Regions from separate parts of the Desulfobacula toluolica Tol2 genome, predicted to be linked through region 2. Evidence: predicted binding sites of a transcription regulator. Region 2 holds the regulator's gene; each other region holds the start of a gene.
What was found. The regulator sigma-54, encoded in region 2, starts transcription at its own class of promoters, with help from an activator protein. The targets are predictions, from matches to a motif close to TNTGGCACANTTTCTGCTNT.
Positions count from the first base shown of each region.

Region 1 (11,035 bases), 2.5 Mb from region 2:
CCCTGCCGGGAATCTAAGACAATAAAGACCTCTCAAAACGATGACGGTGAACCGGGCCGTAAATCCGGTATATTAATTTGTATGAGCAAGTCCAAATATAATTGGGGTATGGTGCCGGGAATCCGAAAGGACCGGAAAGGCTTTCATCGGCCTTGAGACACCTAACCCCCATTCTGTTTTGGAGTTACAAATGAACACTCATCACAAGTTCCAACCCTCTATTGATCAAGAGAAAACCGAATCCTCCACCAGTATCAAAGAAAACCTGTCTCAAGACAACCTCAGATACTACATGCTTTTTGACCGCAACCCGGAGAAACAAACGCTGAACAGGATTGACAAGCAGATTTTGAAACAGGTCCGGGGGGAGATCAAAAGCAAATACCCTGGGCAAGACCTTACTCCTTTTGCAAAGAAAATCTTTGAAGCGTACCGGTCAGGGTATGCGCTGGGGAAATCCTGGGTAACAAACAAAAACAAACGACTCAAGACAGACCATGACCCCGGTGGAATATTTCCGGGATCAGGAGACACCATGCATGACCGGATGCAGTTTGCCGAGTTTTTTATTCTGTATCTGGATGAGTGGTACCGTGAAGGCTACAAGCTGACTATAGGACCCAGGGAGGCCTACCATCTTTTCCGGGCGGATCTGCTGGCAAGCGAGGTCGAAGCCCGCAAGAAAGAGAACCTGGGGAAAGATGCCTATGAAATCAGCCGGGATGTTTTACGGTATCATTCAGCTTACATGGAGGAGAAAGCGTTGGCTGTCAAGGAAACTTTGAACAAGGGGGGTGTATAATGATTATAAGATTTGAAAAAAAAGGCAATTACACGACAATTCCCAATGAGATCCTGAACAACCCGAATTTAAGCGCCAAGGCCAAGGGAATCCTTGTGCAATTATTATCGAAACCAGATTCCTGGAGGCTCAATGTTAAATATCTGGTAAACACAAATAAAGAGGGGCACTATGCTGTCAGAGCTGCTATCAAAGAACTGGAAGATCAAAACTATATCCACAGGATTGTGACCAGGGAAAAAGGAAAGATCACCGGAACCGAATATCTTATCTGTGACCGGGTCACTTCCAGGGCGAATGCTGAGGCATTGTTTTGTGGATCTCCCTGCAATGAGAATATTGATCAGTACCCAGATTTAGGCAGTGGGAAAGAGCAAGCCCATCAGGAAAATGAACCCGCCGCATTGGATGAAAACTGTTTGGATTTGTGCAGTGATACCCCTTTACCGGGTAAAGAAGAAAATGAAACCGATATATCCCCCACCCCTGTGGAAATCACAGCCAGTAAAGAAACCCGCATTGAAGATAACCGCATTCAGGTTATTAAGATGCAGAAAACCACGCCTATAATAAATACTGATAATAAGCAAATACTGAGGGTAACAACTACTGCTACGCCGGAGCCGGAATCAAAACCGGATATCAAGACTGAAGCGGATCAGGTCAAGCAGCCGTCGTCGTGTTCATCGGAATCCCTTTGTGAACTTATTCCTGAAAAACACAGAAAGCCAATGGTGATGACTTTTGTTAACAGGGCCTTAAACGCCTATACAGCCCCTGAGATCAAAGAGGCCATTGCTTATACCGCCGGTAATGTCCGGGGCGGGTCTATGCAGTTTAAAGCATACCTGGATAAGACCTTGAAAAACAAATGGGCTGAAGGATATCTTGACTCCATACCGGATCAGCAGGAATTGTCATGGTGGGAACCGGGCGGCTTTAACGGTTTTTCCGGAAGAATGCCCAACGGGACCATAACCGGATCTGCCAGAACGGATTCCAACCTGATTGCATGTCAGCAATTCATTGAAAGTTACAGCAGGAGGGCCGAAGCATGAACAGCAAAGATATTGTAAGGTTTTCAGAAATCATGATGGGGCTTGCAGAGAACTATCCCGGTACAAACCTTACCCACATCGGCCTGCAGTTGAGATTTGAAGCCCTGAAAGAGTATGGCATTGACCATATCTCAAGAGCGGCAACAAAGCTTATCAAAACCCGGCGTTACCATTCCATGCCCACAACGGCGGATATCATTGAAGCCATGGACGGGGACCCCGGCAAGATAAGCATGGAGTACCGGGCAGAGATAGAGGCTGGGAAAGTTCTTGATCATTTGCGGGGGTATGGCAAAAATATTTTCCCTAAATTTAAAGATCCGATCACCAGACATTTGATGACCACCCGGTGGCGGTACAACTCATGGGCTGCATATGTGACGGAATCAGAGTTGAAGTGGTGGCAACGGGAGTTTGTCCGGGCGTATCTGGCCCATGCTGTCGGAGCCAGGGCGGGGTATTGTCTCCCTGGCGTGCCGGAACTCAAACGCCTTGCCCATGGCATTGGACAATTCATGTAATCGGAGGTGCATATGAACCTGTTTAAAATTACGCCCAAAGAGGCCGGAATATTGTACAGGGTTTTATGTGGTAATGATGCTGGTACCATGGACCCTGACCGGTATTATGATGCGGATCAATTAAACCGAACATTTGATAAGCTGCGGTTTGTGCTGATGGAGATCCGGGACCATGAAAAAATGGTATGCAGACATTGCAGACATTGAAAACTTAAAGTCTGCAAAAGAAAAAACCCGTTAATAAAGGCGATACAGATTTTGCAGACATTACAGACAATTTTTAGGGGTAATATTTAAAAAATATTCCCCATGCAAGGTAAGAGAGAATCAACCCGGTCATATTCTGGCCGGGTTTTTTATTGGCTGAAATAATATTGCGGATAGGGTTTGAAATGTTCAATATTTCCCAAAAACACTTCCAAAGGTTGGAAATGCGGTTGGAAAACTCAACACTACTAAAGCAAAAAGGGTTTCAGAAAGACCCTGAAACCCTTGATAGTCTAAGTGGTGATCCCACGGGGAATCGAACCCCGGTTTCCGGCGTGAGAGGCCAGCGTCCTGACCGCTAGACGATGGGACCACAAAAAAGTATCTATATCTATATCAAACTGACTTTATTGTCAAATAAAATTACCATCTTATACAAGTTTCTTTTTTTTGCCTTTTTTAAATCCGAAGATAAGATAAATCAGCCAACCAAAGATTGGAATAATGGCAATGAAATGCCAGATAATTTTTGCTTTTATTGACCCGAAATCCTTAAGGATAATATCAATCAAGGCCAGCATGGTCAGACCGAAAGATATGGCACAAATAAGCAGGATATAAAAAATGGTTTGGTCCATATATAAAATAGTTACCCTTTTAATTTGTCTGATATTTTTAATAATGTATCCACATAATAATTGCTGTGGTTGTACCGGAACAAGACCTTATGCTGTTTTTGTCTTGCAATTCCCGGTTTCCAGCCATGATGTTTCAGGTAATTGGCTACACTGAAAATGGCATCTGCATGGCTGAACAGATTTATTTTTCCGTCATTATTTCCATCTTTTGCAAGCTTCAGCGCATTGGAAGGCATAAACTGGGAAATCCCCATAGCTCCGGCATATGAACCCCTTATTTTTTCAGGCGAAATTTTTTCTTGTTCTGAATATTTGATGAGCGCTTTGAGTTCTTCATACCCCCATTGGGATCGCTGTTCAGCTTTTTTGATAAAGGTTGCTTTTTTGGGCTTTTTTTTGTCAGGGATGGCATTCCAAATTCTTTCCCTTAACCGTTTATCTGTCAAAGCAGCCATTGTGGCAAGCGTATTCATCACGATTCGTTTCCCAAGATATGTTCCAAGCCGTGTTTCAACAAGTAAAATAGCGGTGATAATAGTTTTATCAACCCCGTATATTTTTTGTGCCTGTTCAAGTGTTATTTTATGTTCGGTTATATATTTCAACGCATTCTTAATGGATTTTTTTGATGTAAACTGGTTATAATCAAGGCTTGACTCAGAATGGACAAAAAAAAGTGAGACACCGTCCGGATCAAAAAACACACTTTCCCTGGAAAACAAAGCATCCATCTTTTCTTTTTTAAACCCATCATGGATAAGCTGCCGTACCAATTTGTCAAACTCATTGCCTTTCTTTATTTCCTGCCCGGATAAAGGGGATGATAAAATGAAAAAAAAAATGAAAATCAAATATTGAATCAGCTTTGTTTGTAATGACGGCATCTTTATATCCATGGATATTTTGTCTGCTCCCCTTTTGTTTTTTACCCGAATACAGCGATCCGAGATTATCATCATAGGATCACAATTTATATCTTATATCTTATATTTTTTAGGATTGCATTAAAAAAATATAACCGGAAACGGCAGAAGGCTTTTTATAATCAGGACAAGCCGGAAACAGACAGGTTTTCTGATTTTCTTGCCAAAGCAACAGGAAACTTAGAGATTATACACTAAAAACAAACCACCCGGTTACGATAGGTGAACCGGGTGGTTGTAAGGTTTAGGCATGACAAAAAAGATTAAATGTCATAATAAAGATAAAATTCATGGGGATGAGGACGACTGATAACCGGATTGACTTCATTTTTCATTTTATAGTCAATCCAGTATTCAATAACATCTTTGGTAAACACATCACCTTTCAGCAAAAAGTCATGGTCTTCTTTTAACGCAACCAATGCTTCTTCCAGAGAACCGGGTGCGGATTCCATTTCAGCAAGCTCTTCAGGGGGCAGGTCATAAATATTTTTATCCATTGGATCGCCCGGATCAATTTTGTTCTGGATGCCGTCTATCATGGCCATTGCAATGGCTGAAAAGGCCATATATCCGTTGCATGAGGGATCAGGGGTACGAAATTCAATGCGCTTGGCCTTGGGAGATCCAGAATACATGGGCAAACGGATGGCCGCACTTCTATTTCTGCTGGAATATGCAAGATTAATAGGTGCTTCAAATCCGGGAACCAACCTTTTATAAGAGTTGGTTGTGGGGTTTGTTATGGCACACAGGGCTTTGCAATGTTTCATGATACCACCAATGGCGTAAAGTGCCTCATCAGACATTCCCGCATACTTGTTGCCTGCAAACAAAGGGTTCCCGTCTTTCCAGAAACTCATATGGGTGTGCATGCCGCTTCCATTGTCACCATATAAAGGTTTGGGCATAAAAGTGACAGTATGATCATATTTGGCAGCCACATTTTTAAGGACATATTTGAACCATGCAAGATTGTCGCCCATTTTTAACAGGGAATCAAACCGAAGGTCGATTTCAGACTGACCTGCTGTGCCGACTTCATGATGCTGACATTCCATGGTAATTCCAAGATCTTCCATTGTGAGCATCATCTCTGTTCTCATGTCCTGGTATTGGTCATTGGGAGGGAGAGGAAAATATCCCTGCTTGGAGCGGATTTTGTATCCAAGGTTTGGCATTTCATCAGCACCGGTGTTCCAATGGGCTTCCGGGGAATCAATCTCAAAAAAGGAGGCATGAGGTTCTGAAGCATACCGGATATTGCTGAAGATAAAAAATTCAGGTTCAGGGCCGACATAGATGGTATCTCCAAGTCCAGTGCTTTTTATGTATTGTTCTACTTTTTTGGCAATGCCCCTTGGGTCGCGGCTGTAAGCTTCCTGAGTGATGGGATCATGAATATTTCCGATAATGGCAAGGGTAGGCACCTTGAAAAAGGGATCCATTTTAGCGGTTCCGGCTTCAGGAATAACAAGCATATCAGAGTTATCAATGGCCTGCCATGCCCGCATGCTGGATCCGTCAAATCCAAACCCGTCCTCAAATGCGGATTCTCCAAATTCTCCAAGCGGAACGGAAAAGTGCTGCCATGTTCCGATGAAATCCATGTATCTGATGTCAACGATTTTTGCTTTGTTTTCTTTCGCCATTGCGATTACATCTTTTGGTGTCATGTCTAATTCCTTTCTTAACACGATGTTTTTTATATGAAAGAACTTATAACTGTTTGGAATCAAAGTCCTTTCGTTTTTTTTGTGGCGGCTCAATCTGCCATGGCCGGTGATATTATGTTAAAGTGCTTCTGTACCAGTTTCACCGGTTCTGACCCGGACCACCTGTTCAACCGGCAGGATAAAAATTTTTCCGTCACCTATTTTTCCGGTATTGGCCGCATTCCTTACAGTTTCAACAGCTTCATCCAGCCTTTCATCGCTGACAACAATTTCAATTTTTATTTTGGGTACAAAGTCAACAACATATTCTGCACCCCTGTATATCTCCTTGTGCCCCTTTTGCCGGCCATAGCCGTTAACTTCCGTAACCGTCATCCCATAGATCCCGATTTCACTCAATGCTTCCTTTACATCGTCAAGTTTAAACGGTTTTATGATGGCTTCAATTTTTTTCATTACTAACCTCCTTTGCAGCTATTTGTGGAAGACTTTTTAAAATAGCGTTTTTAATCTGCTCAAGTCCTTGTTTTGTTTCAATCTTTGCATCATTTTCAATGCTTTTAACATAAAAAACATCCACTACCTGATCCACCTTTGTGGATACCATGGCAACATTGACATTAACATTACTTCTATACAATGCATTTGTAATGGAAAATAAAAGTCCTGGAAAATCATAGGTAAAAACCTCAATGATAGTAAAAAAACTGGATGTTTCATTGTCGATCCGTACGGTGTTGGGTTCTGGGTCTTGACCGGATGAAACCCTGATTATCCGGGGTATTTTTTTAAATTCGTTATCCAGGAAATGATCGTCTTCAATGGCTTTGATCAAATCGTTTTCCGCTTTTTCCCATTTTTCTTTTTCAAAAATCCTGTCTTTGGGCGGGATAACTTTGAAAATATCCAGTACATGCTCTTCCCCAAGAGAATACGCCTGGGATGCTACGATATCAAGCTTATTAACAAAGAAAACCCCTGCGATTTTTGAATACAGCCCGGGTTTGTCCTTTCCGCAAATGGATACTGTACGAATATCCGATCCATTCTCTTTGGCTATTTGCCAGATAAAACTTTTATCACCAAGATGCCTGTAAAGATTTATGTGGTCAACAATATTTTGAACAGGAACATATACCAGGTATCTTCTGGACATGGAGTCAAGCTGTTTGTTTATTTCGTCCTCTTGCCATCGTTTTTTTAATTGCTGCAGAATATCTTTTTTCTTTTTATCAATGAGGTGCCGGGCTTTCCTGGATGCCAGCTCTCCTTTTTTAAGAATACCCATTGTTTTTAAAAACAAATCTTTTAAAAGATTTTCAGTCCAGTCGTTCCATGCTTTGGGTCCGGTTGCTTTGGAATCTGCCACAGTCAGCAGGTAAAGCATTCTTAATAATCTGATTTTTCCAATTTTGTTTGCCATGTAAACTGCTGTTTCTTCATCAGAGATATCTCTTCGGGTTGCAGTTTTTGCAAGAATCAGATGATTTTCAATCAGAAAAACAGCATCCTGAATTTCAGTTGAATTAAATTTAAATCGTTCCAGAATCGGCTTTGCTATGCTTGCTCCTGTTTTTGAGTGTTCTTTTGCAGGATTTGATTTGCCGATATCATGAAGCAGGGCTGCAAAAAGCAGAACATTTTTGTTCCTGACTTCCTTAAATATTGAATAATACAGTGTATATGCAGTTGGTTCGGCACGTTCTTTAAAGCTGTTGATAATCTGGACACATCGAATAGAATGTTTGTCCACTGGAAACAGATGGTAATGGTTATATTGAATCTTGTTCACAATAGCTGAAAATTCCGGGATAAAATTCTCCAGGATGCCTGTTGCCAGCATGACATTAAGGACATTGAATTCCCAGTAGGACATGGACAGGATTTGTTTGAATATTTTAATACAGGCAGGATTTGTTTTGAGTTCATCATCCACAAGATGTAAGAATTCACTGACAATCCTCCTGGCTTCAATGGATAAGGGAATTTTCCTTTTGCCGCTTTCAAGGAATATTTTAAGCAGAAGATCCGGTTTTTGCAGGATAACAATGGTGTTGGCAAAATTGAGTCTTCGTTTTTTAATAATCAAACCATGGGTTTTTGTGGGATAAGGCTCAGTGGTTCCTTTTTTGATGCGGCGATTGGCAAAAAGATCTTCAAAAGTAATCTGGTTGATCTGTTTTAAAAAATCCATCCGGTTATGAAGATCACCTAAAAATCTTTCAACATCAGGATTTTGTTTTTTTGAGCGATATCCTAACAGACCTGCTAGTTCAGTCTGGTAATCAAAATGAAGTGTGTCGCATTTTCTTTTTGTGATGTAGTGCAGAAAATTTCTGATTTTCCAAACATCGGTCAAAGCCTCTTTGAGTGATAAATATTCAAAATAGGATAAAAATCCATAATATTCCAAGTCTCTTCTGGTTTTGATATCGGATTTTATTTTTGCGTACCATAAAAGAGTATGATAATCCCGAAGTCCTCCAAATCCGGATTTTAAATTCGGCGCGATCAGGTAGGTTGAGTCGCCAAAATCAAAATGTCTTTTTTCTCCATGTTCGAACAAATAATTTAATGTGTTTTTCAGGTGCTTGGCCGCTAAATCCGACCTGAATTTTTCCATAAAGGAAGTATAAATCAAGGATGCGCCGCAAATAAATCTGGCATCCAGAATAGTGGTTAAAATATCAAACCGCTCAAAGGCCATCTGGAGACATTCGCTGATATTTCGAATGGCATATCCGACCTCAAAACGGGCATCCCACAGCGGGTAAAGCAGTTCCTGCACAAATGCTTCAACTTCCGGGGGAATCGTATCTTTAAACAGGATCAAAAGATCTATGTCCGAATGGATGCACTGCTCTTTTCTGCCATAGCCTCCCAGAGCGATTATGGCAAAGGGGGTTCCCGAAATCGTCATTTTCCTTGCCGCAATGCTTTGTTCAAATACCGTAAAAATGTATTCATCTATGACAACTGCATGCTTTTCAATAAATTCAGGTTCATCCCCACTGAGAAAGCGCTCTATCAGTGCTTCTCGTTTTTTGATTAATATGTCTGTTTTTGATGTATCCATATCTTTTTTATGTGAAAGTCTTCAAAAATTCAAACAGTGACTTTCAATCTTTGTTGTGGCAGACCAATCTGCCATGGCCGTTATTAAAAATGTTTTTGGTTTAACATATAGCAATGAATTAGCAATGAACGTGCCAAGGCATGTATGGCCTGGCTTTCTCTAATAAATGCCAGAAATATGAGCAGAAAATTATTAGAACACAAGTTTTTATCACAAAAATGTTATAAAACCCATTAATTAAGTTTCATTTTTGTAATTTATTTAAATAGTGCTATGACACGCAAATAATATGGCTGCCATAACTCCCGTGGCAATTTAAACAACCACAACAAAATATGAAAAGGAACTGTTCAGATTTTTTTAAGACTTTCATACAAAAGTATAAAGAAAATATAGATCTATGAAAAGGCGTGATGCAGCCACTATTTTATCGAAAGGCAGCTGCAGTGAAGGATATGAAATATGTTGTTTTATCAGTCTTTTTCAATTTTTTCCGGTTCGTCTTCTTCTTTGTCCTCAATCTTGGGCTCCCGGGTTGCTTTTTTGAAGTTTTTAATTCCCTTGCCCAAACCGGCACCGATTTCAGGAAGCTTTCCAGCCCCGAATATAATGAGGATAATCACAAGAATAATTATTAATTCCGGCATCCCAATCCCACCAATCATAGCACACTCCTATTCACTTCATTGTGTTGTTAAGTTTAATAAAAAGTATTAACATTAAGCGCTTAACGTGTCAATATTTTAGAATTTCCACCTCAAATCGAGGAGTTACAATTTTGTAATATATTTTTTGTAATAAACATTTTTTAATAAAAAGCTTGTGAAAAGCTATTTTGTGATTAAAATTAACCTCTAAACTTAAATTGTGAAAACTAAAAATTATATATGGAGACGTTGTATGTATCAGGAACCGACCAATGAATTTCAGGGTGCAAAAAAATATGTCCTGGATCAGGAACTTGCCTCAATCGTTAATATATCAATGAAGCTTGAAATGCCGCTGCTTCTCAAAGGAGAGCCTGGAACCGGCAAAACCATGCTGGCCCATGCCATTACCGAAAGCCTAAACATGCCATTAATCGTTTTGAATGTAAAATCCAGCATGAAGCTGGTAGAAGCATTGTATCAATATGATACGCTCACCCGGTTAAATGATTCCAGGTTTGGTGATTCACAAAGAAATGTGAGCGACATTGATGAGTATATCAAGATGGGAAAAATCGGCCAGGCATTTTGTGCCGAAGAAAAAACCGTTCTGTTGATTGATGAAATTGATAAAGCAGATACGGATTTCCAGGATGATATGCTGGATGTTCTGGACCAGATGCAATTTGATATCATTGAAACCGATAAAACCATAAAAGCCAAAAACAGGCCGGTTATCATTATTACCTCCAATGCAAAAAAAGATCTTTCCGATCCTTTTTTAGGCAGGTGCAATTTTCATCACATTGCTTTTCCCGATCCCAAAATGATGAGAAAAATCATAGAGGTTCATTTCGAGAATATTGATTCAAAACTGGCGCAAAATGCAATTGATGCGTTTTACAGTATGCGGGAGATTGATTCTATTGAGAAAAAACCGGCCACAAGAGAATTAATCAACTGGATGAGGGCTTTGAATGCAGATCCTGATTTCAGGGCAAAAGATCTTGTTAAAGGCAAGCTTCCGTTTCTGGGCGTCCTGTTTAAAAAGAGTCCTGACTATGAAAGAGCAAGGAATATAGCGTCACGAAGACGAATGTTTTAATTTAAGGTGCTGTATGTTTGTAAAATTTTTCTATACCTTAAAAGAGATCGGGATACCCGTTTCTCCCACCTCTTTTCTCACACTTCAAAAAGCTCTTAACCAGGGGATTATCAGCAGCCTGGATGATTTTTATACCTGTGCTAGATCCATCCTTGTTAAAAGTGAGAAATATTTTGATCTGTATGATCAGGTGTTTGCTCACCATTTTGAAGGGGTTCCTCTGCCTGAAAACGACGGGTTTGAAATTGATGAAATTGCCAGGGGCATGCTGGATGAATGGCTCAAAGACCCTAAAAGAATGGCAGATGCTTTGGGTGTTGATGAAGAACAACTCAAAAAAATGTCGCCTGAAGAATTGATTGAATATTTCAAAGAACGGCTC
Region 1 is NC_018645.1:5,061,163-5,072,197, forward strand. Features, by position in the region: gene TOL2_RS22655 (hypothetical protein) at 191-802, shown strand; gene TOL2_RS23945 (hypothetical protein) at 802-1,860, shown strand; gene TOL2_RS22665 (hypothetical protein) at 1,857-2,381, shown strand; gene TOL2_RS22670 (hypothetical protein) at 2,394-2,588, shown strand; tRNA gene TOL2_RS22675 (tRNA-Glu) at 2,887-2,961, opposite strand; gene TOL2_RS22680 (PLDc N-terminal domain-containing protein) at 3,020-3,226, opposite strand; gene TOL2_RS22685 (lytic murein transglycosylase) at 3,238-4,110, opposite strand; gene glnA (type I glutamate--ammonia ligase) at 4,413-5,825, opposite strand; gene TOL2_RS22695 (P-II family nitrogen regulator) at 5,943-6,281, opposite strand; gene glnD ([protein-PII] uridylyltransferase) at 6,268-8,901, opposite strand; gene tatA (twin-arginine translocase TatA/TatE family subunit) at 9,375-9,566, opposite strand; gene TOL2_RS22710 (AAA family ATPase) at 9,802-10,653, shown strand; gene TOL2_RS22715 (vWA domain-containing protein) at 10,667-11,035, shown strand, end outside.
Region 1: glnD ([protein-PII] uridylyltransferase) is a predicted target of sigma-54. The motif match lies at 9,020-9,039, and genes of this name have one in related genera.

Region 2 (11,035 bases):
TGGATTATTTAACGCTGCACGAAAGACCATCCTGCCGATTCTGCCAAATCCATTAATTCCTAATTTGATAGTCATTTTTCGTTCTCCTTTAAAATACCTGCTAAAAATATGGATAAGAAAAAAATTATGCCCTTTTTGTTCCCTTTAAAATCTCGCTGGCAAGGGATATGCTTTTTTTCCCATGTTCTATAAGGGATGAGGTTAATTTTTCCATATCCATCTTGGATCTTGATTTGACTGCTTTTAAGAGAATAGGAAGATTGACACCGGAAATGACTTCCACCCGTCCTTCTTCCAGGAAAGCATAACTTAAGTTTGAAGGCGTTCCTCCAAACATATCCGTAAAAATAATAACGCCATTGTCTGTTATGACTTTTGAAATTCCTTTTTTAATTTTTTTTCTTAAGCTATCCGGATCTTCAAGGATATTAATGGAAACGGAAAACAGGTTGTCCTGTTTGCTTCCTAAAATAAATTCAACAGTTTCAACAAGTGAACTTCCTAAATTTGCATGGGTGACTAAAAGTATGCCTGTCATGTTTCCTTTATGTCCCGGTCAATGTCTCTGTGGATCAGACCGGGATTAAGTCTTTTTTTAATTAAATGTTCATAAATACTTCTTGCAATGGCCACGCTTCTATGTCTGCCGCCTGTACATCCAACGGCAATCGTGAGATATGCCTTGTTTTCCATCTTGTATAAAGGAATTAAGTAATCAAGCAGGTTTAAATATTTTTCAAGAAAAATCCGGGTTTCATTTTGTGATAATACAAAATGTTTAACCGCTTCGGACTCTCCATCCTGGCTTTTAAGTTCCTTTATAAAATAGGGATTGGCCAAAAACCTCATGTCCATAACAAGATCGGCATCATTGGGAATCCCATATTTAAATCCAAATGAAATAATATTTATTTTTGTCAGACTGATGGATTTGTCCCCATCATGAATAAGGTCAAGGATTTGAGATTTCAGCTGATGAACATTCAAATGGGTCGTATCAATAATATGATGTGCCGTTTTTTTGATGGGTGCCATCATTCTTTTTTCCAGTTGAATATTGTCCAAAAGACTTTTTTCATTTGTCAGGGGATGTTGCCGCCTGGTTTGGCTGAATCTTTGTAACAGTTTGTTCTCAGCGGCTTCAAGGAATATGATCCGGGGTGTCATACTCAAATGATCCTCAATTGAGGCAATGCCTTGTGCATAATTTGATATGAAATTTTTACTTCTCATATCCATCACAAACGCCAGTCCCTTGATTTCAGGACTCTCTTTTAACGGCAGGTCCAGAAATTTAGGCAAAAGTTCTATGGGCATATTGTCGACACAATAAAACGAAGCATCTTCAAATGCTTGAACAGCCGTTGTTTTTCCGGACCCGGAAAGGCCGGTTATGATATAAAACTTTTGCATTTTACTTGATTATGACCTTCAGGTTGCTTGTTACCTTTAAATTATGTGTGACCCAAAGGTTAAAAGTCTTCATCCTGCTCCATAATGATATTGTAAATCTCATCAACGGATTCTGCGGTTAGCAGTCTTTGTTTAAAATGATCCATTTTTAAAAGTTTGGAAATCTGGGCCAATACTTTAAGATGATCACCGGTAGAGTTTTGTGTTGTCAATAACAGGAAAAAAATATGGACGGGTTTATTGTCAAGGGATTCATATTCAATCCCTTTTGGACTGAGTCCGAAACCGACAATAATTGATCCGACCGAATCAAGTTTTCCATGGGGAATTGCAATGCCGCCACCAATACCAGTGCTGCCTAACTGCTCTCTTTCCATGAGAACAGTGGCAATATCTTTGGCTGATGCATCTGTTGTTTGTGAAACTGCTGAGGCAAGTTCATCAATAGCCCCTTTTTTGTCACTGGCATTAAGGTTTGCAATAATAGAGTTTTTATTAAGAAGCCGGCTGATTCTCATTTAATGAATTATCCTATGGGCTGGATTAATCCCAGCTTACCGTTATTGTGTTTGTATAGAACATTGAGTTGCTCTGTCCTGGCATTGTTGAAAACAAAAAAAGATTGCTTTCCGGAATCTAATTCAATCACTGCGTCCTCAATATCCATGGGTTTAGTATCAACTGTTTCAATAATTATCGTGTCTACCATCTGGTCTGTCATAGGGTTGTCAAATGATTCTGCAGATAAATTCAATTGAGCAGATTCATTTTTAATGCTCTGTTTATTTCTTGACAGATGCTGTTTGACTTTTTCTTTGTGTTTTTTAATTTGGGGTTTTATTTTATCCATCAGTGCATCAATAGAGGAATACATACTTTCGGAATCTTCTTTGGCATGAATTTTTAATTTGTCGCAAGTAAGTGTGATTTCAGCTATATGTCTGATTTTTTCAACAGACAGCACAACATGTGCTTCAGCCGGGCTGTCCAGCATTTTATCAAATTTATCAAGTTTTTTTTGAACATAAGATTTTAAGGCAACAGATGTGTCAATTTTTTTAAAGGTAACGGTTGTTTGCATAAAAAAACCTCCTTAAAGCTGTTTGCGTTTATTAGAAGGAAGTATGTTCAGTACTTTCCTGTATTTAGCGACCGTTCTTCTGGCAATCTGGATATTTGAGCTTTGAAGAATGCTGGCTATTTTTTCATCACTTAAAGTACTTTCAGGGTTTTCGTTTTCTATAAGAAGTCTTATTCTTTCTTTTACACTTGCAGATGCCATGGATTCTCCGCCGGTTCGCTCGATTGAAGAGTTAAAAAAGTATTTTAACTCAAAAAGTCCCTGGGGGGTATAGGCATATTTATTGGTTGTCACCCGACTGATTGTTGATTCATGCATCTCAATATCTTCTGCTATATCTTTTAGAATCAGTGGTTTTAAATATGCAATCCCTTTTTCAAAAAATTCATTTTGAAATTTTAGAATGCTTTCCATTACAAGGTATATTGTTTTTTGACGCTGATGTATGCTTTTTATCAGCCAAGATGCAGACTGCATTTTTTCATTGAGGTAATTTTTTGTATCTTTTGATATTTTATGGCCGTTGGCAATGGCATTTTTATAAAATCTGTTGATTTTAAGCTTGGGAAGCCCATCATCATTCATTACAATTTTAAAACCATCCTCATGCTTATAGACATAGATATCAGGCGTGATATATGCAGGTTCTTCAGTGGAAAATTTTCGACCGGGTTTAGGTTCAAGATATTGAATGATTTTTACGGCTGCCCTGACATCATCAAGGGATATCTTCAATGCTTTGGCAATTTTTTTGCTGTTTCTGTTTTCAAGATTTTTCAGGTGGTTGTTTATGATTTCAGTTATGATGGGATTATCAATACCCAGTTGATGAACTTGAATCAGCAAGGTCTCACGAAGGTTTCTGGCACAAATACCGGGCGGATCAAAGGTCTGAAGTACTGAAAGCAGATCTTCAACAACTTCTATTTCAACACCGGAAGTCTCGGCAATTTCTTCAATATCACTGCAAAGATAGCCGTCCCTGTTCAGGTTCCCGATAATCATATGACCGATTTTTTCTTTTTCTTCACTGAGTCCATGGAGCATTAACTGCCACTGAAGATGGGCTTGCAGTGTCTTTTTTTCAGAAGTAAAAGCTTCATAATTCGGAGCCTCTGTATTTTCCGATTCCGTATAGACTCTTCCTGTAGAATTATATTCATTAATATAATTTTCCCAGTCTGTGTCAGACCTTACTTTTTCTTCAATGGTGACTTCTTTTAAAGGGGCCTCTTTTTCAGAGGAGGGGATTTCATTTTCCAGGGCAGTAATATTATTGTCAGATGGCTCTTCTGTACCGGCCTCTTCAAGAGCAGGGTTTTGTTCCATTTCCTGTTGAATCATCTCGGCAAGCTCAAGGCGCGACAGCTGGAGCAACTTGATAGCCTGCTGAAGTTGAGGCGTCATGACCAGTTGCTGAGTTAAGATTAAACTTTGTTGTAATCCAAGTTCCATAATTATAGTTTAAAATTTTCTCCCAAATAGATTTTTTTAGCTAATTTGCTTGAAATGATTTTATCAGGATTCCCCGATTCAATAACCTTGCCCCGGTTCATAATATATGCATTGTCACAAACTCCCAAGGTCTCTCTTACATTATGATCCGATATTAAAACGCCGATTCCTTTTTTAGTCAACTGATAAATTATTTGCTGGATATCAATGACCGCCAAAGGATCAATCCCTGCAAAAGGTTCATCCAGAAGTATAAACAATGGGTTTGTGGCAAGGACTCTTGAAATTTCAAGCCGCCGTCTTTCTCCTCCTGAAAGGGAACCGGCTTTTTGCCCGGCAAGATTTATAATGCCAAGCTCTTTCATCAGGCCCATGGTTTTTTGTTCAATATCAATGCCGTTTTGGGGCAACACTTCAAGTATGGCAGCAATATTTTGTTTTACCGTCAGCTTTTTAAAAATGCTTGATTCCTGAGGAAGATATCCGATTCCCTTTCTTGCTCTTATATACATTGGATATTGCGTAATATCATCATTATCAATCAAAACTTCACCCTGATCGGGTTTGACCAATCCAACCGACATGTAAAATGTAGTTGTTTTGCCCGCTCCGTTTGGCCCTAAAAGACCTGTTACTTCGCCTTGTTTCACTTTAAGGCTGACATGATCCACAACTTTTTTGCCGTTATAGATTTTTACAAGATTTTTTAATGCAAGTTGTGTCATTATTGTTTTTCAGTGATATTATCTTCAGGATTAAAAAGCGCTTCAACTCTTTTTTTACCGTCACTTTCCACGAGTACTTTATCTTGATTTCTGAAAAGAGTAATCTTTGTTCCGGTAACAAAACTTGAGCCTGTTATTAATTTAGGAGATTTGCCGGTTAGAACCAATATCCCTTCTTTGGTTGTATAGACAGCTTTGTCAGCAAATGCCTTTCGTTCTCCGGCAATGTATTTGACGTTTCCGGTCGAAATGATTTCTTTGATATTGTTTTGAGCATCCTTGTTTTTATTGTCATTCATAAAGTAAATTTGAATGGAATCAGCAAAAACAATAAAATCCGCTCTTGTGACTTTGACGTTACCGATAAATTCAATCATTGAGGTGTCTTTTTGTGCAATCATTTTATCGGATTCAACGCGAATAGGAGCTTCTTTGAAAGTATTTTGCGTTTGGGAGTGGGCAATTTTTATTTGCAATAGCCCTGTAAAGCAAAAAATAAAAAAAGGCACAAAAAAAAGGCATGTTGATTTATTGAATAACAAATTTTTCACTGAAATTTCCTTTAACATGCCCATTTAAAATTATCATATTATTATTGAGTTCCGTTTTCATTGAATCTGCTTCAATAAAGGAATTTTCCTTTTCAAGCCTCACGTGAGTGTTGGAATAGATTATATGTTCTTTTTTGTTATAATGCAACTTATCAGTTCTCAGGACAGAAGTTTCATAGGTTACAACCGCATTATCGGAAAATGTCATGTCATGCGTCTTTGTCTGGAGGATGCCTTCTTGAGATGTCAGGTGAACTTTTTTATTGTCTTTTGTGAAAAAAAAGACTGAAACGTCAGTTAGAACAGCCTTGTTTTCATTTTTTAGGAGAGTTGCAGAGCCAGCTTTCAGCTCCCACTCCTTTATCCCGTTTTTCTTTGAAATCTGCTTTAAAAAGTTCAGTTTCAAAGCGGCTTTGGAGTCTATTTTAATATCGTTAATTTGCGGTGGGGTGGAAAGCAGTTTGTCAAAATAAAAAAAGCCGCTGATGATGACAATCATTAAAATCAACAGGCCTATCAAAGGATAGGTCAGTTTGTGTTTTGAAACGTATATCATAACAGGTATTGATTAAGGATGATGTCCCATAATCCCTTTGCTTTCAAGATGTTGTCACAAATTTCTCTGACAGCTCCCCGGCCTCCTTTTTGGATTGTAATAATATCTGAATGCTTTTTTACCTCTTCTGGTGCTTCGGGGACACAAAAAGAAAGTCCCACTCTTTTCATGACGGGAAGATCAATCAGATCGTCTCCGACAAACGCTATTTTTTCAAGTGCTGTTCCTGTTAGGGCAGTGATGCTGTCAAGGGCTTTTGATTTATCCTTGATACCGTCAAACAACAAGGTTATCCCAAGATTTTCACACCGGTATTCCAAGGCCTTTGATTTGCGGCCGGTGATGATGCCGACGCCAATTCCTGCATCCATAAGCAGTCGCAGCCCTAGGCCGTCTCGTGAATGAAAACTTTTTATCTGTTCTCCCGAGTCTGAATAGGTTATGCTTCCGTCTGTTAATACCCCGTCCACATCCAGCAGCAAAAGATCAATATTGGCAAGCTTGGTTTTCATATGTATTATCCCACTGCTTGTTTGATTGCCACAAGGGTGGATAAAAGATTTTTCATATCGTTTAACGGCATGGAATTGGGTCCGTCGCACAGGGCTTTGTCGGGTTCCGGATGGGTTTCAATAAACAATCCGTTTGCGCCTGCTGCTATGGCTGCCTTTGATAAAGTAGGGACAAATTGCCTTTCTCCGGCAGAAGAATCTGTGGCACCTCCGGGAAGTTGAACACTATGTGTCGCATCAAAGACAACCGGTACGCCTAAATTTTTGATAATCGGTATGGATCTAAAGTCCACAACAAGATTATTATAACCGAATGAGGAGCCTCTTTCTGTAATACAAATATGGGTATTTTTGGATTCTTTTGCCTTGTTGATAATATTATTACAGTCAAGAGGAGATAAAAACTGTCCTTTTTTTATGTTGACCGGTTTGCCTGTATTGCAGGCTGCCATGATTAAATCAGTCTGTCTGCACAAAAATGCCGGTATTTGGATAATATCCAGAACCTTTGCCGCTTTTTGAGCCTGGTCAGGCAAATGAATATCTGAAATAACCATAATATCCAGATCTTTTTTGATTTTTTCAAGAATGGTTAATCCTTCATTAAAGCCAGGGCCCCTGAAAGAGTGAACGGAAGTACGGTTTGCTTTGTCAAAGGATGCCTTGAAAATAAAGGGAATATCAAGTTGTTCCGTGATTTTTTTTAAATGTTTTGCAATACGGTAAGTGATTTCATGGCTTTCTATCACACAAGGACCGGCAATGAGAAAAAATCCCGGGTCTGGTCTATCGACTAAATTGAAAAAAAAATTGTCCATAATTGTGTCCTGAATAAAAGGTTTTGGAGCCAAATTATATTTTGAGGTCAAAAAAGTCAAGAATGGAAAATTGCTTGATAAGTTCGACCATAGCTGCTATTTTACTGTAAATTTATTTATTCACACACTAACCTCCTGAAAAGATAGGTATTATTGATGAAAAGATTTGTCTTTTTTGTTCTGTTTTTTGTTGTTTTTATTCCCATTGTCTGGGTGCTTGTTCATAAATTTGAAAGCAAAAAACCAATTGTCGATATTACAATACCGTCTATATACTTGAAAAAATCCTATGAAATGTCACTGAACATTACAGATCGTCAAACAGGTCTGCGCAAGATTATGGTATCCATAATGCAGCAGGGTAAAGAAAAGGTTTTGCTGGACAAGCAATATGCTTCTTCAACTTTTTTAGGGTTGTTTCCTGAAGTGAAGAAGACGCAAGAGACTTTTACCATACCTGTTTTGTTCTGGAAATATGGTATGACAGATGGTGAAGCAGTTATCCGGATAATGGTTTCTGACTATTCATGGCGAGGCTGGAACAAGGGTAATGTTTTTTATGTCGAAAAAAAGGTCGTTATTGATTCAAAACCTCCCAAAGTGAGGGTCTTAACGAAACGTCACAATGTTGAACGTGGCGGTTCCGGTCTTGTTATTTACAGAGTGTTTGAAGAAAATTTAAAAAGCGGTGTTAAAGTGGGGGATAATTTTTTCCCGGGTCATGCCGGTTTGTTCGAAGATAAACAGATCTATGCTGCTTTTTTTGCTTTAAGCCACATGCAGGGTACTGGCACTCAGCTTTCCGTCATTGCAGAAGATATGGCAGGCAACATTACAAAAAGAGGATTTTATCATTATATAAGGGATAAAAATTTTAAAACAGACGTTTTGAATATTTCCGATCGTTTTCTGGAACAAAAAGTTTATGATTTTGATGTGGATGACAAAAATGGTTTTTTTCAAGAACAAGAACCTTCCTTGCTTAAAAAATTTTTATATATCAATGGTGAGGTCAGAAAAAATAATGTTGAAACCATATTAAAGATTCCTCAAGTAACGCAAAATGAAAAATACTGGGACGGAATGTTTTCAAGACTTAATGGATCTGCAAGGAGAGCTGGATTCGCTGATCGACGAACTTATAAATATAAGGGCAACGAAATTGACAGGGCGGTTCATTTAGGGGTTGATCTGGCTTCAACGTCCAATGCGCAAGTGAAAGCTGCCAATTCGGGTAAGGTGATTCTGACAAAATTTATCGGCATATTCGGCAATACCGTTATGATTGATCATGGATTCGGGCTTTGCAGTCTTTATGCTCATTTAAACCATATGTCAGTAAACGAAGGGGATATGGTTAAAAAAGGTGATGATATTGGTTCCACTGGTTTGACGGGCCTTGCCGGCGGCGATCATCTTCATTTTTCAATGATTGTACATAATGTTTTTGTAAATCCCGTTGAATGGTGGGATGATTCATGGATTAAAAATAATATTACATCAAAAATTGATTTTGTGAAGCAGATTGATTAGCAACGAGGGGACAGTAATGTGGGTGCAGATTTTAAATCTGCACCTGATCAAGAAACGTGGGCACAGATTCTAAATCTGTACCCGATACGATAAGGTTTATTATGAGTGATTACAAAGTTAATAAAACAATTGAACAGATAAATAAAAAAATTGCGGCCGGCGAAGCTGTGGTTGTGACTGCAGAAGAAATTATCGATATTGCTAAAAAAGAAGGCATTGTTGAAGCGGCAAAAAAAATTGACGTGGTAACCACCGGAACATTTGCACCCATGTGTTCTTCCGGGGCGTTTATCAATATCGGCCAGTCCAAACCCCTTGTCAGGACAACAAAAACCTGGATTAACAATGTGCAGGCATATTCAGGCTTAGCAGCTGTAGACTGTTATCTGGGTGCTACCCAGACCTGTGAGGATGACCCGTTAAACAAACGTCATCCAGGTGAGTTTAATTATGGCGGCGGACATGTGATCCAGGATCTGGTTGCCGGAAAACAAGTTCATATACGTGCGGAAAGTTATGGCACGGACTGTTACCCCAATCGAAAAATAGAAAAGCTGGTCACATTGGAAGAGTTGCCAAATGCCATGTTGTGTAATCCTCGAAATGCCTATCAAAATTATAATTGCGCAATCAATAAATCCGATAAAATTAAATATACTTATATGGGAACCTTAAAATCGGACATGGGCAATGCCAATTATTCAACATCAGGTGAACTCAGTCCGCTTTTAAATGATCCTTATTTGAAAACAATTGGTGTGGGAACCCGGATTTTTCTGGGAGGCGCACAAGGGTATGTAACATGGACCGGCACCCAGCATAAGAATAAGGTTGAAAGAGGATTGAACGGCGTGCCTGTGACACCTGCTGGGACCCTTGCCGTAATGGGGGATTTAAAGCAGATGTCTCCCGAGTGGCTTGTCGGCCAGAGTATTCGAGGCTACGGCGTTTCTTTGTCCGTTGGCTTTGGAATTCCGATCCCTATTCTAAATGAAGAGATCCTTAAATATACTTCGGTTTGCGATGAAGATATTTTTACTCAGGTTGTTGATTATGGATATGATTATCCAGAAGGCATTTCAAAATCCTATGGCCAGGTAAGCTATGCAGAACTGAAAAGCGGTTCGATTATGATCAAAGGAAGGAAAATCCCAACAGTTCCATTATCTTCAATGATAAAGGCACGAAAAATAGCTGATATTTTAAAAAAATCCATCCAGAAAGCAAAGTTCTTTTTAGGTCAACCACAACATATGTTTTATTAGAGGTTAAATAATTTAAGGATAAAAAATGGCGGAAAAGAAACCTAAGAGTTCTTTGCGGGAAAATATAGAGGCAATCATTATAGCAATAGTTATTGCCATGTTTATCAGAACGTTTATTGTTCAAGCATTTAAGATCCCATCGGGTTCCATGCTTGAAACGCTTCAAATCGGAGACCATATCCTGGTCAATAAATTTATTTATGGAGTAAAAATTCCGTTTACGGACGGAAAAACACTGATCCCGGTTAAAGATCCTCAAAAAGGTGATATCGTTGTATTCAAGTATCCTGAAGATCCATCCAAGGATTTTATTAAAAGGGTGGTTGCCACAGGCGGGGATACCGTGGAAATTGTTAATAAAAAACTTTATGTAAATGACAGGCTAATTGAAAATGAGCCTTATGCTGTTTATAAAACCAGCATCATATATCCTGGAATTGTCAGCAAAAGAGATAATTTAAAAAAAACCGCTGTCCCTGAAAATAATTTGTTTGTCATGGGTGATAACCGTGACAATAGTCATGACAGCAGATTTTGGGGTTTTGTTGATCTAAAGGCAGTCCGGGGAGAAGCATTTATCATTTACTGGTCATGGAATAAGAATAAATTCGGAGTCAGATGGAATAGAATTGGTGATTTATTAATATAGGGAGCAATATGCAGTTTACAAAAAAGGATGTTCTGGATATCGAATCTCTTGAACCTTCCGAAATTTCATTGATCCTTGATACAGCCCGAGGCATGAAAGAAATTTCAGAACGGCCTGTTAAAAAAGTACCCACATTAAGAGGAAAAACCATTGTCCTTTTTTTTCAGGAACCTTCGACAAGAACAAAACTTTCCTTTGACACGGCAGCCAAAAGGCTTTCCGCAGACAGTATTTCCATTTCAAAGAGTTCATCGAGTATCGTTAAAGGCGAAACCTTAATTGATACAGCTAAAAACCTGGAAGCCATGAAACCGGACGTTATTGTCCTGCGTCATCCATCATCCGGAGCGCCTCATTTGATTTCAAAATATGTCAATGCTTCTGTGATTAATGCAGGAGATGGAATCCATGCACACCCCTCCCAAGCGCTGTTGGATATGATGAGTGTCCGGGAAAAAAAAGGAAAAATAGAAGGGT
Region 2 is NC_018645.1:2,558,546-2,569,580, reverse strand. Features, by position in the region: gene gap (type I glyceraldehyde-3-phosphate dehydrogenase) at 1-75, opposite strand, end outside; gene TOL2_RS11855 (PTS sugar transporter subunit IIA) at 125-538, opposite strand; gene rapZ (RNase adapter RapZ) at 535-1,413, opposite strand; gene TOL2_RS11845 (PTS sugar transporter subunit IIA) at 1,473-1,931, opposite strand; gene hpf (ribosome hibernation-promoting factor, HPF/YfiA family) at 1,940-2,494, opposite strand; gene rpoN (RNA polymerase factor sigma-54) at 2,507-3,949, opposite strand; gene lptB (LPS export ABC transporter ATP-binding protein) at 3,952-4,674, opposite strand; gene TOL2_RS11825 (LptA/OstA family protein) at 4,674-5,243, opposite strand; gene lptC (LPS export ABC transporter periplasmic protein LptC) at 5,203-5,781, opposite strand; gene TOL2_RS11815 (KdsC family phosphatase) at 5,778-6,293, opposite strand; gene kdsA (3-deoxy-8-phosphooctulonate synthase) at 6,299-7,111, opposite strand; gene TOL2_RS11805 (M23 family metallopeptidase) at 7,268-8,644, shown strand; gene TOL2_RS11800 (homocysteine biosynthesis protein) at 8,746-9,909, shown strand; gene lepB (signal peptidase I) at 9,935-10,558, shown strand; gene TOL2_RS11790 (aspartate carbamoyltransferase catalytic subunit) at 10,567-11,035, shown strand, end outside.

Region 3 (11,035 bases), 2.2 Mb from region 2:
TATTACAAACAGCGTTTTCTTTTTCAACATACCTCCTTTATCTGTTTTTCAATTTGCATATGAAGCTTTTGAGCTTTCTTGTTCTGCCATATTTTTTTAAGCATTATTGTGAGAATAGTTATGGCAAACAAAAGCAACAGGCCCAAAACAAACTTTTGAGCGCCTCCTGCAAGCATTTCTCCCGCATATGAATAAATAATGGTTGCCGGGAGCTGACCTATGCCTGTTGCCCATAAAAAAGGCCAGAATCCCATTGAGGTCAAGCCAGCCGCATAACTGACAATATCAAAAGATATAAAGGGAAGAAGCCGTGCAATGAGAATGGTATATGATCCATATTTTTTAAAAAAATCATCCATATTGTTAAGAGCTGGTTTAGATGTGAGCTTTTCAACCACACCTCTTCCAAACCACTTTGCGATAAAAAAACACAATGCAGCTCCTGCCATTGCACTTGACCATGAAAGTATCGCTCCTTTTATCCAACCAAAAAGAGCTGCATTGGAAAATGTAATTAAAAATGCGGGAAGCGGTGCCACAACTGATTGAAACAGCATTAACCAGAAAGAAACAACCGGTGCCCATATACCAAAAGACAGTATATACCCCTTGATATATTCCACATCATACATTCCAAAAAGGAAAAAAAGCTGCTCTATCATATCCCGTAAGGGTTTTACAAATACACACATAAGTATGATAATCAATGCTATCAGCAGAACCCACTTTTTATTTTTCAAAATCCACCTTTTTGTTTATTGTTCAAAAAATAAAAAAATCCATTGAATTTCAATCACTGCCACAAGCAGACCTGTCTTTTGCTCAGATTTACCAACAACAAAGATGAAAATCACTTGTTTGGATTTTTAAATACCTTCATATAAAATCAAACTCCTATAGCTTCATGGATTGATGATTGTCAATTTGATAATACTTATATGAATCACTATCTGTATTAGAAATATCTATATGACTCGGAGAGAACAGAAGAATTCTGTTCGTTTTCATTAAGCTATAATAAAAAATTTAGAAAAATATTTTGAACAAAATAATTTAGATGATCTTAATGAATATATGTCCTGGTGGGCCTGTTTCCAAGAAAAGGCTGAACAGTCAAAGGATTCATATGTTTCAGAAAAAATAACGTTTCCATCGTCTCCGATTCAAAAGCCTTCTAAGCCTGGAATGAAAAAAAAGGCAAAAAACAAAAAAAAGCAGGCCAAGGCATCAAAAAAAAAGAACTGCCGTTAACAAATGCCGGACCACCAATTTGTTTTTGCTTTGTATAAAAACGCAAAGACCCTGAACAGAATACTGTCCAGGGTCTTTTATTTTTCAAGTCATTGAACTGACTTTTTTCTCAAGCAAATAAAACGGTTAACTTATAATACGCTTACATTTGCTGCTGCAGGACCTTTTTGTCCTTGTTCAATATCAAATGAAACGCGATCCCCCTCATTCAGGGATTTAAAACCTGTAGAATTGATAGCTGAGTGATGTACGAAAACATCGTTTCCGCTTTCTTGTTCGATAAATCCAAAACCTTTTGAGTCGTTAAACCATTTTACGATACCGTTCGCCATATTGGCAATCTCCTGTAATAAAAATAAAAAAAAATTCTAACTTTGGGGGGTAATACCAATTTTATTGTCTGGAATGTACACCTTTGAAAGAAAACTTATACGCTTAACATAAAGCGATATAATCTTCATATAATAAAAGAGCGTGGGTTGAAAGTCAAGCGCTAAATTATTTTTTATTATAAATCATTGATTTTAATTTCTTTGAAATATTTGATATCGGATATACTTTGGAAAATTTAAAGAAAAAATAATTTGCTCATCAAAACTGATCCGCATAGGTTTTAAGCTCTTCATTACGGGCAAGAAATCTGTAAAGGGTTGCCCGTCCAACACCCAATACCTTGGCAGCCTTGGATTTATTGCCGCCTGTTTTTTTTATTGCCGTTTTAACTGATTCAATGTCAAGCTTGCCTTTGGCAGTAAGGATCTCCGGGGCTGGCGGCGTGTTTGCTGTTCTAACGCTGAAAATTTTATTTTCAGTGATCTCCATGGGAAGATCTGATGGCAAAATCTTATTGCCCCTTGAGCGCACTACGGAAAACTGGATAACATTTTTTAATTCTCTGACATTTCCCGGCCAATGATAATCAAGCATGACATCAAGGGTCTCTTCGGCAAGCTGTGGAACACCATTTTTGCTTTCCTTTTCCGCTTCCTTTAAAAAATGGGCAGCTAAAAGCGGGATGTCGTTTTTTCGCTGTCGTAAAGGCGGCAGGTGGATGGGAATCACATTCAGCCGGTAGTAAAGGTCTTCCCTGAAATTACCGGCCAGAACTTCCGCCTTGAGGTTTTTATTGGTGGCACTGATAATCCTGACATCTACAGATACTTTTTTTTCACCGCCGACTTTTTCAAAAGAGCCTTCCTGTAAGAATCTTAGAAGTTTTACCTGGGTTTTTAAAGGCAGATCCGCCACTTCATCCAGAAACAGCGTTCCCTTATGGGCCAGTTCAAACCGTCCTTTTCTTTCTTTTATGGCACCGGAAAAAGCGCCTTTGACATGTCCGAACAATTCACTTTCCACAATTCCTTCGGGAAGTGCCCCGCAATTTACAGGTACAAAAGCACCGTTGCCGTATGAACTGATATCATGAATGGCATATGCCACCCTTTCTTTTCCGGTTCCCGTATCCCCTGAAACATGGACCGGATAATTGTACATGGCAACATCCCGGATCTGCCTGAAAATATCCTGCATGGTTTTGTCTTTGCCGATGATGCCGGCAAAGCTTGAAAGGGTTTCAGCTTTTAATGACAGGTTAAAGGATTCGGTCACGTCTTTGAATGATGCAAGAACTCCCTTGAATACATTGTCATGGCTGATGATGGCTGAAACGGTCATTTCAAGCTGACGGGCAGAACCGTCTTTGGTAATAATGTTCAAAGGATATTCTTTTGTGTCAAATGGAAAGTCCGGCGGGCCGTCACAAAAAGAACATTTTCCTCCGCAAAACGGTTCCTGAAAAACCATATGGCAGTCTTTTCCGATCACTTCTTCTTTTAAATAACCGGTGATTCTTTCCGCTTCCTTATTAAAAACCGTAATGATCCTGTTTGTGGTATGGGCAATAATACCAAGTTTCAGGTTGTCAAGAACAAGATTAAGATTGTCGTGATCCAGCAGGGTATGTGTCAAATCAGCCATTTTTTATTTTCCAGACATAAAAAACAATGTATTTATATGAAAGTCCTGGTAATTCCAGTCAAGACTTTCACGTTTTGTCGCGGGCAAACTCTGTGAGATACCAAGTCTGCCTGGGGCAGTTATTATGGATACTGATCAGGTAAATGACACATTTATGTATCAGGTGCAATGTTTTTTTTGGGATGAATTTGAAAAATAAAATTTAAAATTATAATCAAAAAACCGTATCGTATAAAAATTTATTCCCAGCAGATACAGTCTTTGGGGCAATTTTTTACAGCTTCATTAATATCCTCATCTGAATAGTCATCCAGTTCAAGCAGTTCGACAAAGCCCGCATCATTTATTTTAAAGGCATGGGGGGCCACATCAACACACACTTCACACAGGATGCAGCAGGATATGTCTAAAATTGGGATTTTCATAATATTGAATTACCATATGTTTTAATTAAATGTTTTCCTTTTTTAGCGCGGCACTCCAACAGCCTTTTTTGCTTGTGTGACTGCTTTTCTTTTTGTGCAAGATCAAGCAGTCGATAGCCGGAATCCAGAAGAATACCGTAAAGGATGCCGCAGTCAGGGTCTTCTCGCTGCTCATACCCCATATGGGCCAGTTTGATCATCTCCCTGGCAAGGTCAATTGTTCGGTCAATATTGATATCACATTTTTTTTCAAGCATGACCTTGTCCTTCATTTTTATTTTGTTGATACATGTACGTCTGATTCTGCTTTTTTCGTTCAAGCAAATACTTTGCGTCGTTTACAGGACAGGACCATATCTGAAATACGGGTTGCAACAAAATTCCAGCCTGTAAAAATGTTGATCTGCTGCATGTCGGTGATAATATTTTCAGGCACAAGACTACAGTCAAAGTCCCCGGCATTGATCAGGGCTCTTATGGCATATCCCCGTTTAACAGGATCTGTGGAGTGTAAATATCCATACAGCAGTCCTTTTGTTTTTTCATTCAAATCATGGGGTGAGGATTCAAGATATGTCCCGATTCCCCATAAAATACCTCTTTGAAGCATTTCATGCTCAAGATAATTGCCTTCCGGATCAAGGTATGAAAAAAGAATGGATTTGAATTCCAGTGCAAGTTCCGGGCTTTGACAGAGAATTTCTCCCATGGCTTCGGGTGATCCCCACCCGATTCCGCCGGATTCGTCATTCAGGTTCCACATAATCCGCCGAAGAAGGATTCTTGATTTTTCAATGTCACGGCGTCCCATTCGAGATCCAAGGGTTCCCATTGCGGCAATGCTGCGAAATTTAATCCGCTCGTCTTTATGGTAAAAATGAGAAAAAAGATGTCCCACCAATTGTTCGTCAGGTATTTGTTCCAACAATTTCATGGCAGTTTCTCTGTGGGGTTCCAGAAGGATTTTTCCAACTTTTTCTTTTGTTTGTCTTCCATAGGGTTTTCTCATGGCGCAACCCCCTTTTTGTTTATACGAAAGTCTTCAAAAATCCAAACAGCGACTTTCAATCTTTGTTATGGGCAAACCAAGGTGAAAGACCAGGTCTGCCCGTGTCAGTTATTTAAATTATGAGCATTTAATAATAAATTAAGCAAAAAGCGTGCCTGTCTTTGGGATGCTGCTTTTTGGGCTGTATGGACGAATTGGTCTGATAAATTGTCAGGGATAAGTGTCTCATAATGTGGGACAGTGTTGTTTCCGGCCGCGGTTTTTTGTACAAGATGGGACAGTGTGATTCAATTGATGGAGACCTTTTATTGTGTGAACTTCAAAAAAAGGGCATCTGTTTTACAGCCGGGTGCTGATTTTTTCCGGAATTGCCGCAATCAATAAAGAGTAACAATATCAGTCATCAGCCTTGAAATAATAAAATGAAAGATGTACTTTTAGATATTTTTTTATCATGATCATAAAATTTAAACTATTAAAAGGAAGAACAAAATGGGATTGTTTGATAAAATAAAAAAAGGCTTTAAAAGCGCACTTGCATACGCAAAGATGGATGATTTTTTGATCGAGTACATTGATGGTGTCTTGTGTGAACGATGGCAGAAAGTCTCAGAAAGAAAGCCTGCCAATGTAGCAGGAATAAGCCTTGAAGAAGAAGCCGAGTATAACTTCATATATCAGCACCAGGGAAACACCATACGGGTGGAGCTTGAACATGAATACCCAATGCTTGAGATTGAAGTTCAAAGCGGTTTCAATAAATATGAAACCAGGATACAGGTGAGCGACTTTGTTGAAAAGGCAGGAACAGACTTTTTCATTAAAAACGAAACAGAACTCAGACATATCATCACTGAAATGGCCGAAATGGTGGAATAAACTGGCATTTTATGCTGACATAAAGAAAATTTGTTGCAATGAAAAGGAAATAAGGTTTGAATTATGGAAAAATATCTTACCCCCACATATTATATTGACAGTGATCATCCAAAAGTGCTTGAGTTTGCAGGGCGCAATTGCAACCCTGTTGAAACCGATATACAAAAGGCGGTTAGTCTTTATTATGCAGTCAGGGACGGCATCCGGTATAACCCCTACAGCATTGTACCGCCAAAAAAATCCATGAAGGCAAGCTCTGTCCTGAATAAAGGATATGGATTTTGTGTGGCCAAGGCTGTTTTGCTGGCCGCCTGCGCCAGGAGCATGAAGATTCCGGCAAGACTTGGATTCGCAGATGTTAAAAATCATCTGAATACAGAGCGTTTAAAAAAATTGATGGGAACCGATGTGTTTATGTATCATGGTTATACCGAACTGTTTTTAAACAACATCTGGGTAAAGGCAACCCCTGCATTCAACCTGGAGCTTTGCAATAATTTTAATGTAAAGCCTTTGGAGTTTGACGGAACAAAAGATTCCATATTTCACGTTTTTGATAAAAAAGGTAACCGGCATATGGAATATGTAAAAGAATACGGCTCTTTTGCCGACCTTCCCTGGGATACCATTATTGCCACATTAATGCAGAATTATCCGCGGTATTTTAAAGAGCTGGAAATGCGGTCCACAGATTTTTCAGCAGAAGCCTTAACGGAAAATCAATAGCATGTTTTAAGCATTATATGCGTCTGAATTCCGCTGATACCTCTTGGGTAAGTTTTAATACTTTTTTGGCCGAATCAAGATCCAGGGAACCTGTGCCGCAGCTGGGAGTAATAAATACCTGGGACAAGATGGTCTCTTTATCAATACCTGTTTTATCCGATAATTCGTCCATCTGTTCATGAAGCATTTGGGTAAGTTTTTGGGTGGTTTGCGCCGAAATGACTTCGGGTTTGTCTGTGGGTACAATGCCCCAGGCCAGAAGTTTTCCCTGGTCCAGGTAGGTTTTAATCATTTCCGGGTAAAGTATGAATTTGTCAAAAAAAGAATAGGCATCAAAGCTGATGATATCCAGTTTTGATTCCAAAAGCATATCCCATTCCGTGTTGGCACAGACATGGACACCTGCCAGGCCGTTTTCAGCATGGATTTCCTGGATGATCTCATCAATGCTCTGGGTTACGTCTTCTTTGGTAATTGTAATATAGGCGGATGTTCCAAATCCTGCCAAGGCAGGTTCGTCAATGAAGATAATGGGAACCGCCCCTCTTTTTGAAAATTCTGCGGCCTGCCACCTGGCATTCATGGCCAGTTTTTTTATGGCGATATCTTTTAACTGGTCGTTGTAAAAAATATCTTTGTCCTGTTCATCCTTTACTGCGGTTCCAAAGGTGATAGGGCCGGTTACCTGGCCTTTAAGGGCGATAAACGGAGCCTTTTTTTCATCCACCTGTTTTAAGAATTCAAAAAATCCTTTGCCTCTTTTGCCGGAAAGGGCAAACCGTGAGGCACCAAGATCAGTTGCGGATTCGCAGACAGCCAGATACTCTTCAAAATAGGCAATCAACTCTTCATCAAACCCCGGCATTGAGGTGTCCAGGATGCTTTTTCCGGTTTCACCGGTGAAGCCGGGCAGCCCGGGAAGAAATTGATCTATCATGCCTTCTTCCTTGTAAAGCGGCAGTTGGACCCAAAGAGGGATATCAGGTGTGTGGTCAAGAACCAGTTTTGTTGCTTTTTCATGGTTGTCCATGGGGAGGCTTCCGATTAACAGGGGCAGTCCGTTGGCTTTAAAATTTTTCATCTTTTTTCCATTCAAAGTTGATTTGATCCCGGTATTTGCTTACTCTATAAAGAGCTAATATAGCATCTTTGGCGCTGAATGAGAATAGTGGGTCGGAACAAAAATCAGGCTTGATCACAACACCAGTCTGACCTCATTGGTTTGACCTCATTGGTCTAACACCATTGGCCCATGGCAGTTAACCGGGGAACATAGCATCGTCAATGTCTACAGCAGCACTGCTGGCGTTCATTAAGGCGTTGCATCTGCCAAGGGTGACTGGAAGCTGCGTCTCTATATAAAATTGAAGGGACTTGAGAATTCCTTTATAAAAAGATTTGTCTTTGTTTTTTGCTGTTTTAAGTTTTTTGGCTGCAATGCCGGCTCTCCAGAGCAGCATCCATGCCATGGCGACATCCCCGGTTGCATCCTGAAAAGGATGGGCATTGGCAAAGGCATTTAATATTTTTTCGGACATGGCTGTCTGGCCCATGTGAATGGCGACTTCTGCAAGCTTGTTCATGGCTTCTTCCACTTTGATTGCCTGTTTTTTAAGCTCTGGTAGGGCTTTTGCTGCAAAAACGGCTTTGTGCATTTCACCGAACAGATCCATGATGGGTTTGCCTTTATTCAAGCCCAGCTTTCTTCCCAGCAGATCCATGGCCTGGATACCATTGGTGCCTTCATAAATCAGTGTGATCCTGCAGTCCCTCAAAAGCTGTGCCATGGGATATTCTTCGATAAAGCCGTATCCGCCATATACCTGCATGCCCTGGCTGCAGACCTCAAAAGCCCGGTCTGTTACATAGCCTTTGACAATGGGTGTCAACACATCAACAAATCCCTTGTATTTCTCCTGTTCTTCCGGGGTGGGGGCATAACATGCCATGTCAGAGCAATACTGGGTAAAATAAAGAAGTGATCTCATGCCTTCCACATTTGTCTTCATCATCATCAGCTGCCGTCTGACATCCGGATGTTGCATGATACAAACGGATTTGGCTTTCGGGTTCATAAGCTCAAGAAGGTTTTTGCCCTGGATTCGGTTCCTTGCATAATCAAGGGCATACATATAGGCTGCCGTAGCGCATCCAAACCCCTGGAATCCCACAAGGCATCTTGCTTCGTTCATCATCAGGAACATGGCTTTCATTCCCTTGTTTTCTTCGCCAAGTAGTGTGCCCACGCAATTGCCTTTGGAGCCAAGGGAAAGCGAGCAGGTGCTGTTGCCGTGGATGCCCAGCTTGTGTTCAATTCCAGTGCAGATCACATCGTTGAATTCACCTGGCGTACCGTCTTTGTTTACCCGGTATTTGGGCACAAGGAACAGTGAAACTCCCTTTGTTCCGTCTGGTGAGCCTTCTATTCTTGCAAGAACCGGATGGATGATGTTTTCCGCCAGGTCATGTTCTCCGCCGGAAATGAATATTTTTTCACCTGTTATGGAAAACGTGCCGTCATCATTTTTAACAGCTTTGGTGGTCAGGGCACCAACATCAGATCCTGCTCCTGATTCGGTCAGAAGCATGGTTCCGGTCCATTTGCCGTTGAACAGGTTTTTAAGGTAGATTTTTTTTTGTTCCGGGGTGCCGAATTTTTCCACCAGGTGACCGGCTCCCTGGGTCAGTCCGGGATACATCATAAAAGGAAAATTTGCACCGTTGAAATATTCACCTGCAACAGAGGCAATGGTTCTGGGCATTCCCTGGCCGCCCCAATTGGGATCTTCGGTCAAGGCAAGCCATTCTCCTTCATTAAATATTTTATACAGCCGTTTAAAGCATTCCGGCGTGGTCACCTTGCCCTTTTCAAGTTTACACCCCTGTTCGTCTCCCTCTTTGTTTGCCGGCAACAACTCTTTGACTGCAAAATTTTTTGCTTCTGAAATAACAAGATCAATGGTTTTTTTATTAAAAGCAGCAAAATTTTCATGAAGCCGGGAAAGATTTTCTGCTTCAAGCTGTTCATAAATAACAAATTCAATATCCCTTCGATCGGAAATAACCTGTGTCATTTTAGATATCCTCCTGATATTTATATTTCAAGATTTGAGTGAGTTTAAATGCATGTTGCCGGATAATGAATATATGCTCATTGATATGATGAGTATAATATTTTTAACCTGTCAATGATTATTTTACAATTTTACAAGAATTATATATGGTTTTGATATGAAAAAAATATTAATAAGCGCCTGCCTTGCAGGAGACCGGGCCAGATATGATGGCAAACAGATGCCGGTAACCGATTCCGTGTTGATCAAATGGAGTCAACAAGGAATGCTGGTTAAAATATGCCCTGAAGTTTCAGGGGGATTAAAAATTCCGAGGCTTCCGGCTCAGATCGTTAACGGAAACGGTATGGATGTGCTGAACAAAAGGGTGAAGGTGGTTGATATTGAAGGGCATGATGTAACTCTTCCCTTTGTCAGGGGGGCGCAATATGCACTTGCTCTTGTGAAAAAATATAAAATTGAAATTGCCGTATTAAAGGAAAAAAGTCCTTCTTGCGGATCTCATCATATTTATGACGGCAGGTTTGTTGCCAATCTTATCCCCGGCTTTGGGGTTACAGCCGCTATTTTGAAACAAAACGGAATCCAGGTTTTTTCAGAAAATGAACTTGACCGTGTAAAATTTTTGATGGAAGGAAAAAACAAAATAAACCATTGAAAATACAGACTGTTCTGTGATATATTTCTTCTTTTATTTATGCTCACCAGAATCCCCTGACAAAGGGGGGGGATAAGAGGAGAATAATTGTATGGGGCGTTTTGATGAGTTTGAACTCACCATTAAAAAAATTCGTGATTTTCCATTAACCTACGAGACATTCATACCAAGGGAATGCAGTTTTTTTCAAGACGTGAGGCGTTATCAAAGTGTCACTTCCCATCTTGGTATCCGGGTTATTAATGTCGACGGCATCATAACCCTGGAACCCGATATGTACTATGTTCCAATGGCAAAGCTGACATCAGCCGAAAAAAAAGAGTTTATCGACTACCTCAAGATCAGGGTAACCCGTGGTGATAATATCGGTTCTTCCTGGGCTTTTTTTCGGTACAAGGATAAAAAAAAAGGTGTTATGGCCTATGGTGCCAACATTGTATACAGAGATTCAGAAACGGGACAGGACAGGGCCAGAAAACTGTTGGCAGCTCTCCAGGGAAGTAAAATCAGGAACAACAGCCTGAAACGGATGGTATCTGCCCTGGCTGTGCTGTGTCTTGTATCTGCATTTTTTTTTGGCATCTATCGATATATGTACATGGGAAAAGGGTTCCCGTTTAAAAATTTAACATCTCCATTGAACTCATCTGAAATGTCTTTTTATCAATCTGTTTTTCCCCAGGTGTACAAATGGAAGACAGATGAGAGGCCTTTTACAAAAAAAATGGCTGACGATTTGCTGCGGCCCGAATATGTCACGGATCTTTTGGCATCAATGGACAAAGATTTTTACAAAGAGGAGGATGATAAAAATAACAGCCGGGGTTACAGATTTGCCCTGTTTGTTTATTTTAATTACAACACTGAAGTGGCAAAGGCTATGGAACGTTATCGAACTAAATTGGAAGGCACCGAGTTCTTGCGCCTTGCCGGTATCTATTCGTGTAAACAGTCGGGATATTCCAGTAATATTTTTTACTTTAAGGTCGGGGATCTTGATATAAAGCATACTGAGATTTCAAATTTTTTGACAAAA
Region 3 is NC_018645.1:4,783,460-4,794,494, reverse strand. Features, by position in the region: gene TOL2_RS21660 (sulfurtransferase) at 1-30, opposite strand, end outside; gene TOL2_RS21655 (TVP38/TMEM64 family protein) at 24-740, opposite strand; gene TOL2_RS21650 (cold-shock protein) at 1,383-1,583, opposite strand; gene TOL2_RS21645 (sigma-54 interaction domain-containing protein) at 1,843-3,228, opposite strand; gene TOL2_RS21640 (ferredoxin) at 3,468-3,653, opposite strand; gene TOL2_RS21635 (hypothetical protein) at 3,650-3,910, opposite strand; gene TOL2_RS21630 (DVU0298 family protein) at 3,970-4,662, opposite strand; gene TOL2_RS21625 (hypothetical protein) at 5,155-5,541, shown strand; gene TOL2_RS21620 (transglutaminase-like domain-containing protein) at 5,605-6,267, shown strand; gene TOL2_RS21615 (uroporphyrinogen decarboxylase/cobalamine-independent methonine synthase family protein) at 6,281-7,348, opposite strand; gene TOL2_RS21610 (acyl-CoA dehydrogenase) at 7,527-9,341, opposite strand; gene TOL2_RS21605 (DUF523 domain-containing protein) at 9,499-9,999, shown strand; gene TOL2_RS21600 (hypothetical protein) at 10,091-11,035, shown strand, end outside.
Region 3: TOL2_RS21630 (DVU0298 family protein) is a predicted target of sigma-54. The motif match lies at 4,802-4,821, and genes of this name have one in related genera.